2 regions of the Variovorax sp. V35 genome follow, and region 2 is predicted to be linked to the other one. Evidence: riboswitches for the same ligand, from Rfam matches in the RefSeq annotation. Region 2 holds a riboswitch; the other holds the start of a gene.

Region 1 (6,888 bases), 2.2 Mb from region 2:
CAATGCGTGACGCTGCGCGAAGAGCGCCGCATCGAGGAGGCGCCGCAGGCCTACAAGCCGATCGGCGTGGTGATCGAGGCGCAGGAAAGCGCGGGGCTCATCCGCTGCGCCGTGCGGCTCAAGCCCTGTGTCACGTTCAAGGCATGACCCGGGGCGCGTGGCGTGTCAGCCCAGTGCGGGCTGCACGGCGCGCGGCGCGGGCGCCGGCATGCCGGCGAACGCGAAATCGACCTCGGGCGCCAGCCCGCTCACGATGCGCGCGATCGACTTGCCCGAGCCGCAGGCGTGCGTCCAGCCGAGCGTGCCGTGGCCGGTGTTGAGGAACAGGTTCGGCAGCTTGGTCTTGCCGATCAGCGGCACGTTGCTCGGCGTGGCCGGGCGCAGGCCGGTCCAGAACTGCGCGCGCTCGGTGTCGCCGGCGCCGGGGAAGAGCTCCTCGACGCGCCGCACGATGGCTTCGCAACGCACGCGGTTCAGGTCGCGGTCGTAGCCGTTGAGCTCGGCCGTGCCGGCGATGCGCAGGCGGTCGCCCGATTCGGAGGTGTAGCGCGAGAACACCAGCTTGTATTCGTCGTCGGTCAGCGAGACCTGGTGCGCCTTCGACGCGTCCTTCACGGGCAGCGTCACCGAGTAGCCCTTGGCGGGGTAGATCGGCAGGCGGATGCCCAGCGGCGCGGCGTACAACGGACTCAGCGAACCCATCGCGAGCACGAAGGCATCGCCGCGGATGCGCTGGAAGCGGCCTTCGTTGTCGGTCGCCTCGACGTGGTCGATGCTGCCGCCGGCTTCGCGCAGCGCGGTCACCGTGTGGCTCATGAGGAACTTCACGCCGGCCGCCTCGGCCAGCTTCACGAGTTCGCGCGCGAAGCGGTTGGCGTCGCCCGATTCGTCTTCGGCGGTGTACGTGGCGCCGGCGAGTTGGGGGCGGATGTGGGCGAGGGCGGGTTCGATCTTGATGGCCTCGTCGGCGGAGATGACCAGCCGCTCGCAGCCCAGGGCGCGCATCTGCTCGGCGGGCGCGAGGGCGCCGTCGAATTCTTTTTGCGTCGTGTAGAAGTGCAGGATGCCTTGCGTGCGCTGGTCATAGTTCAGGCCGGTGTCTCGACGCAATTGCTGCAACATTTCCCGGCTGTATGTACCGAGACGAACGATCTGTTCGATGTTGTGGCGGGTGCGCGCGGGGGTGCATTCGCGCAGGAACTGCAGGCCCCAGAGCCATTGGCGCATGTCGGCGCGGATGCGAAAGAGCAGCGGCGCGTCTTCCTTGCCGAGCCATTGCAGCACCTTCAGCGGCGCGCTCGGATTGGCCCACGGTTCGGCATGGCTGACCGAGATCTGGCCGCCGTTGGCGAAGCTGGTTTCGGCGGCCGGGGTGGCCTGCCGGTCGATCACGGTCACCTCGTGGCCGAGTTGCTGGAGGTAGTAGGCCGAAGTCACGCCGAGCAGGCCGGCGCCAAGAACGATCACACGCATTGCAAGTACCTTTGAGTTTGCAGCGCTTGAACGGCGGGCGTGGAGTGCTATTGAAAAAATAGCAAGCAACCGGACGACCGATGTCCAAGTTGCCGCTCCCCCTGTCCTCGGTACCTGAGAGATTCACCCTGCTGCACCCGCAGCGGGTTTGCTCCTTCGGTGCGCCACATGGCGTGGCGGCTCTCCAGACGGCCGTATCGATGAGTGCAGTACTGACCCCTTGCCGAAGTTCCTGGGCGTTGCCTGGAATTTCGTCGGGCCGACCTGAGCGTTTATGGGAGTTTGCGCCTTCGGTAGGGCCTCCGTGGAGGCCCGCTCTCCTGCAATTGTTGGCGATTGTAGGCGGGCCCCGCAAGCCGGCCAAGCCCTGTACATCGGCACTTCACACCGATGGGATAATTGAATGTTGATTTTTGGTAAAGCAAACTTTTTTCTACATGCAGGGGACTCCATGATCCTGGTTACCGGCGGCGCAGGCTTCATTGGCGCCAATTTCGTGCTCGACTGGATCGCGCAGGGCAACGAGCCCGTCGTGAACCTCGACAAGCTGACCTACGCAGGCAACCTCGAGACCCTGGCGTCGCTCAAAGGCAACGCGAACCATGTCTTCGTGCAAGGCGACATCGGCGACAGCGCGCTGCTCGATCGCCTGCTGGCCGAGCACAAACCCCGTGCCGTCGTGAACTTTGCCGCGGAATCGCACGTGGATCGTTCGATCCACGGTCCGGAAGACTTCGTGCAGACCAACGTGCTCGGCACTTTCCGCCTGCTCGAATCGGTGCGCGGCTACTGGAACGCCTTGCCGGCCGACCAGAAGGCCGCCTTCCGCTTCCTGCACGTGTCGACCGACGAGGTCTACGGCTCGCTCTCCAAGACCGACCCGGCCTTCACCGAAGAGAACAAGTACGAGCCCAACAGCCCGTACTCGGCCAGCAAGGCCGCCAGCGACCACCTCGTGCGCGCCTGGCACCACACCTACGGCCTGCCGGTGGTCACCACCAACTGCTCGAACAACTACGGCCCGTTCCACTTCCCCGAGAAGCTGATCCCGCTGATGATCGTCAACGCATTGGCCGGCAAGAACCTGCCCGTGTACGGCGACGGCATGCAGGTGCGCGACTGGCTCTACGTGAAGGACCACTGCAGCGCCATCCGCCGCGTGCTCGAGGCCGGCAAGCTCGGCGAGACCTACAACGTCGGCGGCTGGAACGAGAAGCCCAACATCGAGATCGTCAACACCGTGTGCGCGCTGCTCGACGAACTGAGCCCCCGCGCCGACGGCAAGCCGTACAAGGAACAGATCACCTACGTCACGGACCGCCCGGGCCACGACCGCCGCTACGCCATCGATGCACGCAAGCTCGAGGCCGAACTCGGCTGGAAGCCCGCCGAGACCTTCGACACCGGCATCCGCAAGACCGTCCAGTGGTACCTCGCCAATGGCGAGTGGGTGCGCAACGTGCAAAGCGGCGCGTACCGCGAATGGGTCGAGAAGCAGTACGACGCCGCACCCGCAAAGGCTTCCGCATGAAGTTGCTGCTGCTCGGCAAAGGTGGACAGGTCGGCTGGGAGCTGCAGCGCAGCCTCGCGCCGCTCGGCGAAGTGGTCGCACTGGACTTCGACAGCACCGACTTCCACGCCGACTTCAGCCGTCCCGAGCAGCTGGCTGCAACCGTGCTGGCGGTGCGCCCCGACGTCATCGTCAATGCCGCCGCGCACACCGCCGTCGACAAGGCCGAGAGCGAGCCCGACTTCGCGCGCAAGCTCAACGCCACCTCGCCCGGCGTGGTGGCCGAGGCGGCGCAGCAGATCGGCGCGCTGATGGTGCATTACTCCACCGACTACGTCTTCGACGGCAGCGGCACTAGGCCCTGGAAAGAGGAAGACGCGACCGGCCCGCTCAGCGTGTACGGCCAGACCAAGCTCGAAGGCGAGCAGCTGGTGGCGCAGCATTGCGCGAAGCACCTGATCTTTCGCACCAGCTGGGTGTACGCCGCACGCGGCGGCAACTTCGCCAAGACCATGCTGCGCCTGGCCAAGGAGCGCGACAAGCTCACGGTCATCGACGACCAGTTCGGCGCCCCCACCGGGGCTGAGTTGCTGGCCGACATCACTGCGCACGCCATCCGCGCCACCTTGCAAGACCCGACCAAGGCCGGGCTGTACCACGCCATCGCCGGCGGCGAGACCACGTGGCACGGCTACGCGCGCTTCGTGCTCGAGATGGCGCAGCAGGCCGGCGTCGAACTCAAGGCCGGCCCGCAGGCCGTGGAGGCCGTGCCCACCAGCGCCTTTCCGACGCCCGCGAAGCGCCCGCACAACTCGCGGCTCGACACCACCAAGCTGCAGACCACCTTCGGCCTGCGACTGCCGCCCTGGCAGGAAGGCGTGGCACGCATGCTGCGCGAGACGCTCTGACCGACTGATTTTTCCTGCCCCTCACAGAAGAAGACTCCCATGACGCAACGCAAAGGCATCATCCTTGCCGGTGGCTCCGGCACCCGCCTGCACCCGGCCACGCTCGCCATGAGCAAGCAACTGCTGCCGGTGTACGACAAGCCCATGATCTATTACCCGCTGAGCACCCTGATGCTCGGCGGCATGCGCGACATCCTGATCATCAGCACGCCGCAGGACACGCCGCGCTTCCAGCAGCTGCTGGGCGACGGCAGCCAGTGGGGCATCAACCTGCAGTACGCGGTGCAGCCGAGTCCCGATGGCCTGGCGCAGGCGTTCATCATCGGCGACAAGTTCGTGGGGAACTCGCCGAGCGCGCTGGTGTTGGGGGACAACATCTTCTATGGGCATGACTTTGCCCATCTGCTGGGCGGCGCCGACGCGCAGGACGCGGGAGCCACTGTTTTCGCGTACCACGTGCATGACCCGGAGCGGTATGGAGTGGTCGCATTCGATGCACAAGGCAAGGCCAGCAGCATCGAGGAAAAGCCGCTCAAGCCCAAGAGCAACTACGCCGTGACGGGCCTGTACTTCTACGACAACCAGGTCATCGACATCGCCAAGGCCGTGAAGCCGAGTGCACGAGGCGAGCTCGAGATCACGGCCGTCAATCAGGCGTACCTCGATCTTGGCCGGCTCAACGTGCAGATCATGCAGCGCGGCTATGCATGGCTGGACACCGGCACGCATGAAAGCCTCCTTGAGGCCGGGCAGTTCATCGCGACCCTGGAGCATCGGCAAGGGCTCAAGATCGCTTGCCCCGAAGAGATCGCGTGGCGCCATGGGTTCATCGACAACGAACAACTGGCCAAGCTTGCAGCACCGTTGCAGAAGAATGGCTACGGCAAGTACCTCAGTCATTTGCTGGCCGAAGGTGTGCGCTCATGAAGGTCACGCAGACGGCCATCGCCGACGTGTTGCTGATCGAACCCAAGGTGTTCGGCGACGCACGCGGGTTTTTCTTCGAGAGCTTCAATCAGAAGGCTTTCGACGAAGCCGTCGGCCAGCGCGTCGACTTCGTTCAGGACAACCACTCGCGCTCCACCAAGGGGGTCTTGCGAGGCCTCCATTATCAGGTGCAGCAACCACAGGGAAAACTGGTGCGCGTGGTTCGAGGGGCGGTGTTCGACGTGGCGGTGGACATCCGTCGGTCGTCGCCGACCTTCGGGCAATGGGTGGGCAGTGAACTGTCGGAAGACAACCATCGGCAGTTGTGGGTTCCGCCGGGTCTCGCGCACGGCTTCCTGGTGCTCAGCGAGTCGGCTGATTTTCTGTACAAGACGACGGACTACTACGCACCGGCGCACGAGCGCTGCATTGCGTGGAACGACCCCACGTTGGCGATCGAGTGGCCTGACACGGGCATCGCGCCGAAGCTGTCCGCCAAGGACGCGGCAGCGCCGACCTTCCTGAGCGCCGAAATTCCCGGCTGAACACAGGTCGACCAGCAGCCGGTTTGCGGCGTTTTCTTCAGAGCCCTTCCCACGCGGGCCATCTCAAAAATATTCCGATTCCAGATGAGACAACTTGCTGACTTCAACGGGCTGGTCGCGTACGGGTGCCTGTGCAAGGGGATCGCCATCGGTCGTCCGGACGACATCAGGGCCGCGCAGCCGTGAAAAGTTCGCCTTCCATCAAGGAAAAGAAAGAGAGCTTGCTGGACGCCGCAAAAGGGGCGCTTCGCAAGCGGCTGCCGCGCAAGACGCCGCAGCTGGTGGAGCTTTTCGACGCAGCCTGGTACCTCAAGGGGCTGCCGGACCGTGCACTGATCGCCAACCCGTGGGAGCACTATCTGGGAGGGGGATTCCTGAGGGGAAATCCCAATCCCATGTTCGATACCACCTGGTACCTGGATCGCCATCCCGAATTGCGTGCGGCGGAAAAGAACCCGCTGGCCCACTATCTCGAAATTGGAGAGCGTGCAGGGGACGCGCCCAGCGTGAGGTTCGATCCGCAGTGGTATCTGGATGAATACCCCGATGTCGCCGCCACGCAATTGAGCCCGTTGCTGCACTATTTGAAATTCGGTGCGGCCGAGGGGCGTTTGCCGGCACGGCTGGCGCATTTTGATTCTGTTCCCGCCTTGTCCGAATTCATGGGAGCGTTGGCACCTTCCTATGCAGCTCGGCCTTGCTCCATCGATCTGCCGGTTGGCTCGGTATTTTCAGTGGCGTCTCAGGCTGGCGGTGCGGGACGGGTTCTTCATCGCGTTGCGCCCGAGTTTTGCGAGGGCCTCGATGGCCCCCCGGATTATCCGAAGGTCGGATTTGTTGCCGAAATCAATGACACGACCGCCATTGCCGGAACCCGCTATCTGATCGGTCCGACGAATTTTTTGCTGCATGACGAAAATGCGCATTTCCTGTGCAGAGAAGACGCCGCCATCAAATATGGAAAGGCGAAGCGCTCTGCGGAACCTGGACATCTGCACATAGAGGTGAACGCTCGGCAGGCTGCCTGGATAGAGCGCGGGTTTCACATCATGCATGAGTATGAAAATAATTACTTTCATTTCATTGCAGAAACGCTTCCAAGAATGCTGCTGGCGGAAGAGGCTGATGTGCCTTTGAATGTGCCTTTTCTTTGTACAGAAGGTCTTCACCCCAACATCGCGAAGCTGCTTGAGCTGGCCAATCTTGAGCAACGCCCGGTCATCCTGCTGGAGTCGGGGACTTTGTATCGCGTGAAGCAGATGTACTATCCCTCTGACATGACTTCGGTTGTGGATGCCTACCATGGCGGTGAGATGGCTCGCCAGACGGGACTCGATGTCAATCGAATTCGTGCGGGGGTGGAAAGATGTCAACGCGCTTTTGCGACGAAAGATTTTTCGCGAGGGCGAAAGATTTTTGCAGCACGCAATGGCAGCTATCGAAAGCTATTGAATCAGCGAGAAATAGAAGCCCGCGTCGAGAAACTCGGATTCGAGGTGGTGCACACCGATGAATTGGATCTCGA
Region 2 (6,888 bases):
CAAGTGGCCCGTGCAGCCCGCGCCGCAGCGCTTCATCACCGAGGGGCCGCAGCAGGGCGGCGTGCAGACCATCGCGGCGAACAACGCGGCGCGCTACAACGGCATCGTGATGCTGGCCGGGGCTGTCGATCCGGCCAAGGCGGCGGCGGTGTATGCGCGGCTGTACCCGCTGTTCCAGCAGGCGTACGAAGAGCTGGGCTATCCGGGCCGCTATTTCAACGACCGCTTCATCGCCGTGATCGACCACCTGCTGCAAGCGCCCGAACCCACGGGCCCGGTGCAGGTGAAGCTGGTCGAGGTGAAGGGCGACATCCCCTCGCAGCGACCCTGGGTGCGCTACGAATACGCCGACCCGAAGCTCGAGTCGCTCTCGGCCGGCCAGAAGATCCTGGTGCGCATGGGGCCCGAGAACGAGCGCAAGATGAAGGCCAGCCTGCGCGGGCTGCGCGCGCAGATCGCCACCGGCGAGATCGCGAAGAAGAAGCAGCCCTGAGGCGCGATGCACTGACAGCGCCCCGCCTGCACGCCCTGTAGGCGCGGGCCGATTGCATGCGGCGCGAAGGGTCGAGATGATTTGCGCCTACGACTTCGAGGGCAAGCCATGAACCTGATGAGCGTCGATCTTTACCAGAGCACCACCGACCCCGGGAAATTCCTGGCGCTTCCCGCCGGCACCGACCCGACCGAACTCATGGGCCCGATGACCTTCGATCGGGACTACGCGCACATCAAGCGCTACCAGGCGGCCTTCGCCTTCGATCCGTCCGAAACCTACGCGGGCGTGAACGCCGCGAAGATCGCCGCGGACCTGCTCACCGTGAAGTGGGCGATGTACCGGCGCGAAGGCTGAACGGCGGGCGGCTTGCGCCGCCTCGCCTTCGTCAGGCCTCTTCGGTTTCCTGGTACTCGCCCACCGGCACGCAGCTGCAGAACAGGTTGCGGTCGCCGTAGACGTTGTCGACGCGCCCGATCGGCGGCCAGTACTTGGCCTGCTTGAGTTCGGCCAGCGGGAACGCGCCGAGTTCGCGCGAGTACGGGTGGCTCCACTCCGTGCCGAGCAGGCTGGCGGCGGTGTGCGGCGCGTGCTTGAGCGGGTTGTCGTCCTTCGACCAGACGCCTTCTTCCACGCGGCGGATTTCTCCGCGGATGGCGATCATCGCGTCGACGAAACGGTCGAGCTCGGCCAGCGGTTCGCTTTCGGTGGGCTCCACCATCAGCGTGCCGGGCACGGGGAAGCTCAGCGTGGGCGCGTGGAAGCCGTAGTCGATGAGGCGCTTGGCCACGTCTTCGGCGGTGACGCCGCTGGTGTCCTTCAACGGGCGCAGGTCGAGGATGCACTCGTGCGCGACGTGGCCGTTGGGGCTCGCGTACAGCGTGGGGTAGTGGTCCTTCAGGCGGGCGCTGATGTAGTTGGCGCTGAGGATGGCCGTTTCGGTCGCGGCCTGCAGGCCCTTGGCGCCCATCATGCGGCAGTACATCCAGCTGATCGGCAGCACGGCTGCATTGCCCAGCGGCGCGGCCGACACGGCGCCCACGCCGTTCGAGGGCACGCCGGCCGTGGCGTGGCCCGGCAGGTAGGGCACGAGGTCTTCGACCACGCAGACCGGACCGACGCCCGGGCCGCCACCGCCGTGCGGAATGCAGAAGGTCTTGTGCAGGTTCAGGTGGCTCACGTCGCCGCCGAACTCGCCCGGTGCCGCCACGCCAACCAGCGCGTTCATGTTGGCGCCGTCGACGTACACGCGGCCGCCGTGCTCATGCACGAGCTCGCACAGTTCCTTCACGCGGGTTTCGAACACGCCGTGCGTGCTGGGGTAGGTGATCATCACGGCGGCCAGGTGGGCGCTGTGCTTTTCGCAGGCGCGCTTCAGGTCGTCCATGTCGACGTTGCCCTGCGCGTCGCAGGCCGTCACCACCACCTGCAGGCCCACCATCTGGGCGCTGGCCGGGTTGGTGCCGTGCGCCGACGAGGGAATCAGGCAGATGTTGCGGTGGCCCTGGCCCTTGGCTTCATGGAAGGACTTGATGGCCAGCAGGCCCGCGTACTCGCCCTGCGAACCCGCATTGGGCTGCAGGCTGATGCCCGCGTAGCCGGTGGCCTCGCACAGCCAGGCGCGCAGCTGCGCGTCGAGCTGGGCGTAGCCCTGCAGCTGGTCGGCGGGCGCGAAGGGGTGGATGTTGGCGAACTCGGGCCAGGTGATGGGGATCATCTCGCTGGTCGCGTTGAGCTTCATGGTGCAGCTGCCCAGCGGGATCATGCTGCGGTCGAGCGCGAGGTCCTTGTCCGACAGGCTGCGGATGTAGCGCAGCATCGCGGTTTCGCTCTTGTGGGTGTTGAACACCGGGTGCGTGAGGAAGGCGCTGGTGCGGCGCAGGTCCTCGGGAATCAGCGGCGTGGTGCTGGCGGCCAGTTCGTCGAAGCGCGGCATCGCGGTGCCGGCGGGCACGAACAGGGCCCACAGGGTTTCGATGTCGGCGCGCGTGGTGGTTTCGTCCAGCGAGATGCCCAGGTGCTGCTGCAGGCGTTGGCGCAGGTTGACGCCGCCGGCCTGTGCGCGCTCGATGATCGCGGCCGTGTCGTCGCCGGTGCGGATCGTCAGCGAGTCGAAGGCGGTGGTGTTCACCGGCTCGCGGCCCATCTGCGACAGGCCCTTGGCGAGGATGGCGGTGAGCACGGCCACGCGCTGTGCGATGCGCGTGAGGCCGTCGGGGCCGTGGTACACGGCGTACATGCTGGCGACCACGGCCGGCAGCACCTGCGCGGTGCAGATGTTCGAGGTGGCCTTCTCGCGGCGGATGTGCTGCTCGCGCGTCTGCAGCGCGAGGCGGTAGGCGGGCTGGCCGTGCGTGTCGACGCTCACGCCGACGAGGCGGCCGGGCAGCGATCGCTTGAACGAATCGCGGCAGGCCAGGTAGGCGGCGTGCGGGCCGCCGTTGCACAGCGGCATGCCGAAACGCTGCGTGGTACCGCAGACGATGTCGGCATCGAACTCGCCGGGGGCGACCAGCAACGTCAGCGCCAGCAGGTCGGCCGCGACGATGAAGGCGGCATCGCACTGGTGCGCGTGGCCCGCGAGCGGGCGCAGGTCGTGCACGTGGCCAGTGGTGGCGGGGTACTGCGCGAGCACGCCGAAGAACTCGCCGCTCACCATCAGGTGCGGCAGCGTTTCCGACACGGTGCTCACCTTGACTTCGATGCCCAGCGGGGCGGCGCGCGTCTTGATGACCTCGATGGTCTGCGGGTGGCAGTCGCCCGACACGAGGAACACGTTGCTCTTGCTTTTCACGCTGCGCTTGGCGAGCGTCATGGCCTCGGCGGCGGCCGTGGCCTCGTCGAGCATCGAGGCATTGGCGATGGCCATGCCCGTGAGGTCGCACACCATCGTCTGGAAGTTGAGCAGGGCTTCCATGCGGCCCTGCGAGATCTCGGCCTGGTAGGGCGTGTAGGCGGTGTACCAGGCGGGGTTCTCCAGGATGTTGCGCAGGATCACGCCCGGCGTGTGCGTGCCGTAGTAGCCCTGGCCGATGAAGCTCTTGAACACCTTGTTCTTCGACGCCAGCGTCTTCAGCTCGGCCAGCGCGTCGGCCTCGGTGACCGGCGCGGGCAGGCGCATCGGCCGGGCGCGGCGGATGGCCGCGGGCACGATGCCGTCGATGAGCTCCGCGCGCGTTTCCGAGCCGATCACCGGCAGCATGCGCGCCTCGTCCGCCGCATCGATGCCGATGTGGCGGGCGAGGAATTCTTCGGCGTTCTCTAGTTCTTGCAAAGAGGGAAGGGCGGGAATCGGCATGGCGGTGAAGGCTCGGGGAGAAGGAACGAAGGTGCGAGGAAGCTGCTGTTCAGCGGATCAGGATTCGGCGGCGAACTTGTCGTAGCTGGCGGCGTCGAGCAGGGCGTCGAGCTGCGCGGGCTCGCTCAGCTTGACCTTGAAGAACCAGCCGGCGGCCAGCGGGTCGCTGTTGGCCAGCGACGGGTCGGCGCGCAGCGCTTCGTTCACTTCGGTGATCTCGCCCGACACGGGCATGAACACATCGGCGGCGGCCTTCACCGACTCGACCACACCGGCGACCTCGCCTTGCGCGAAGGTCTTGCCCACTTCAGGCAGGTCGACGAACACCACGTCGCCCAGCGCGTCCTGCGCATGCACGGTGATGCCGACGGTGGCGGCGCCGCCTTCGGCCGCCACCCATTCGTGGTCCTTGGTGTATTTGATGCTCATGAAAAAACTCCTCGTGGAAAAAATGGAATCGGGGTGCAGAGCCTAGCCGGGTCTGCGGTGTTCAGTGTCGGTCAGCCGCGGTAGTAGCGCGTCGGAACGAAGGGCATGGTCGAGACTTCCATCGGCACCGGCTTGCCGCGCACGATGGCCTGCACGCGCGTGCCGGGCTCGGCAAAGGCGGCGGCCACGTAGCCCATGGCCACGCAGCGGTCGGCCGTGGGGCCGAGCAGGCCGCTGGTGACGGCGCCGATGTCGTGGCCTTCGAGCGACTGCAGCAGCGTGCCGTCGCGCACCGGAATGCGTTCGAGCGCCACGAGGCCGACGCGCTTGCGCGTGAGCGTCTTGTGGTCGGTGTGGCCGGCAGCGCCCGAGGCGACGGCGGCCAGCTGGGCCAGCACCTTGGCCGCGCCCGGAAAGCCGCCTTCGCGCGCACCGCCGGCGCGGCGCACCTTCTGGATCGCCCAGTTGAGGGAGGCTTCGACCGGGGTGGTGGTGGTGTCGATGTCGTTGCCGTACAGGCACAGGCCGGCTTCGAGCCGCAGCGAGTTGCGCGCGCCCAGGCCGACGGGCTTCACTTCGGGCTGGGCCAGCAGCAGGCGGGCGAGGGCGTCGGCGTCCTTTGCGGCCACCGAGATCTCGAAGCCGTCTTCGCCGGTGTAGCCGCTGCGGGTGACGAAGGCCGCGACGCCGCCGATCTGCACCGCGCCGCCGGTCATGAACACGAAGCGCTCGATGCCGGGCGACAGGCGCGCCAGCGTGGCGGCCGCCTGCGGGCCTTGCAGCGCCAGCAGCGCGTGGTCGGGCAGGGGCTGCACCTGGCAGCGCGCGCCGATCCTGGCCTGGATGTGGGCGATGTCGGCCACCTTGCAGGCGCCGTTCACGATCACGAAGAGCGAGCCATTGCCTTCGTTGAAGAACATCAGGTCGTCGAGGATGCCGCCCTCGTCGTTCAGCAGCAGGCCGTAGCGCTGCTTGCCGGCGGGCAGGTCGATCACGTCGACGGGCATCAGGGCTTCGAAAGCGGCGGCGGCATCGGGGCCGACGAGGCGCAGCTGGCCCATGTGCGAGATGTCGAACAGGCCGGCCGCATCGCGCGTGTGCTTGTGCTCGGCCATGAGGCCGGCGGGGTACTGCACGGGCATGGAGTAGCCGGCGAAGGGCACCATGCGGGCGCCGAGCTCCACGTGGAGGTCGTACAGCGGTGTCTTGAGAAGTTGGGCGTCGGAAGCGGAGGAAGCAGCCACGGGGCACTCCAAAGGGGCAGTCGAAATCCATGGCTGCAACGCCACGGGCCACCCCTGCTGTCCGCTTTACCTGAGAGATTCGCCCCACGATCGGGGTTTGCTCCTTCGGTGGGCCGCGTGCAATGCCACGGCCTCTCTCCAGCAAGGAAACGCCGGTGGTTGCCGGCGTCTTGTCAGTCCTTTTGCCTGAGCGTTCGGGGAACCCCTGCGCCTTCGGCGGCCCCGTCGCGCGGGGCTCTCTCCTGACCCGGCGAGTGTAGTGGATCGCGGGGCCGGGGCTGGCGGCTCAGTGCACGGTTTCCGCCGGCGGCAGCAGCTTGTCGATGCGCTCGCGCAGCGAGTCGGCGCGCTCGGGGCCGGCGGCCTTCTCGATCTCGGAGAGCATCAGCGCGGCGATGGTCAGCATGGCCTCGCGGTCGCGGGCCTCGCGCAGGGCGTCGCGCATCTGGTTGGCGAAGCGCGGGTCGCGGCGCACGAACATGCGCTCGCAGATGTCGAACAGGAACATGCGCGTGGTGGCCAGCGAGCGCTTGCCGTCGAAGCTGTCGGCCGAGGTGGCGACCTGGATCGGCTCGGCGGCGGGGACGGGCGTGGGGGCCGGTGCGGGCGGTGGCGCGACCGGGCGCGCGACCTGCAGGTAGCCGCGCTGCATCAGCCCCTGGATCGCCTGCTCGGCCTCGACGCGGCTGGGGAACAGCGGGCTGAAGTCGGTCAGCGAGCGCCGGCCGTCGGCCATGAGCAGCAGGGCGCGCTCACGCTGGCTGAGCGTGCGCTGCCCGGCCTGGAGTTCGTCGCGTGCCTTCTCGGTCTTGGTGGGGAACATGGCGGCCACAGCTTTCGGAGGTCGAAGGCTGCAGCATCGTTGCAAGTGGTGACATCTTCGTGAACCATTTGCCTTACAGGGACAAGGCGGCGCGCGTCAGTTGCCCGCGCTCTCCTTGCGGATCAGCCAGCGCGGGCCCACGCGCTGCAGCTCGAGGGTCTTGCGGTCGGTCTCGGTGAGCGCGTCGGCGCTGTAGACCTGCCGGAACTGCGCGCTGGCCGAGGTGCCCTGAACGCTGATCACCAGCCCCTCGATGCCCACGCTGATGCGCGACTTGCCCGTGATGCGGGCGCGCCGGTCGGCCTCCCAGCGCTCGCGGGTCTGGCCGCGCGCGGGGGTGAAGTCGCTCGCGTAGGCCGCGAGGTAGCGCTCCACGTCGCGCGCGGACCAGGCGGCGGCCCAGGCGCGCACGGCGCTTTCCACTTCGGCGAGGTGGGTGACGGGATTGGTGGGATTGGCGGGGGCGGCTGCTGGTGCAACGGCTGCAACGGGCGCGGCGGCCGGCGTGGCCGCGATACCGGCGGTGGCCAGCAAGCCGGCAGCGACAAGGCTGCTGCCCTGGGCGACGATTCGGTGCATGGCGTCCTTCTCTTTCCTTCTT

What was found. Region 2 has a riboswitch for glycine ahead of gcvT (glycine cleavage system aminomethyltransferase GcvT). Riboswitches for the same ligand answer to the same signal wherever they lie in the genome.
Region 1: linked by a shared signal. The riboswitch ahead of ACAM42_RS03675 (D-amino acid dehydrogenase) and the one ahead of gcvT (glycine cleavage system aminomethyltransferase GcvT) in region 2 are both predicted to bind glycine.

The regions. Positions count from the first base shown of each region.
Region 1 covers NZ_AP028666.1:816,802-823,689, forward strand. The annotation lists gene ACAM42_RS03670 (RtcB family protein) at 1-147, shown strand, start outside; gene ACAM42_RS03675 (D-amino acid dehydrogenase) at 166-1,473, opposite strand; glycine riboswitch at 1,565-1,671, opposite strand; glycine riboswitch at 1,716-1,806, opposite strand; gene rfbB (dTDP-glucose 4,6-dehydratase) at 1,925-3,004, shown strand; gene rfbD (dTDP-4-dehydrorhamnose reductase) at 3,001-3,891, shown strand; gene rfbA (glucose-1-phosphate thymidylyltransferase RfbA) at 3,931-4,818, shown strand; gene rfbC (dTDP-4-dehydrorhamnose 3,5-epimerase) at 4,815-5,363, shown strand; gene ACAM42_RS03700 (DUF563 domain-containing protein) at 5,546-6,888, shown strand, end outside.
Region 2 covers NZ_AP028666.1:2,979,584-2,986,471, forward strand. The annotation lists gene ACAM42_RS13790 (DUF3014 domain-containing protein) at 1-493, shown strand, start outside; gene ACAM42_RS13795 (hypothetical protein) at 602-850, shown strand; gene gcvP (aminomethyl-transferring glycine dehydrogenase) at 882-3,791, opposite strand; gene gcvH (glycine cleavage system protein GcvH) at 3,849-4,220, opposite strand; gene gcvT (glycine cleavage system aminomethyltransferase GcvT) at 4,292-5,464, opposite strand; glycine riboswitch at 5,512-5,616, opposite strand; glycine riboswitch at 5,633-5,719, opposite strand; gene ACAM42_RS13815 (hypothetical protein) at 5,751-6,287, opposite strand; gene ACAM42_RS13820 (hypothetical protein) at 6,384-6,866, opposite strand.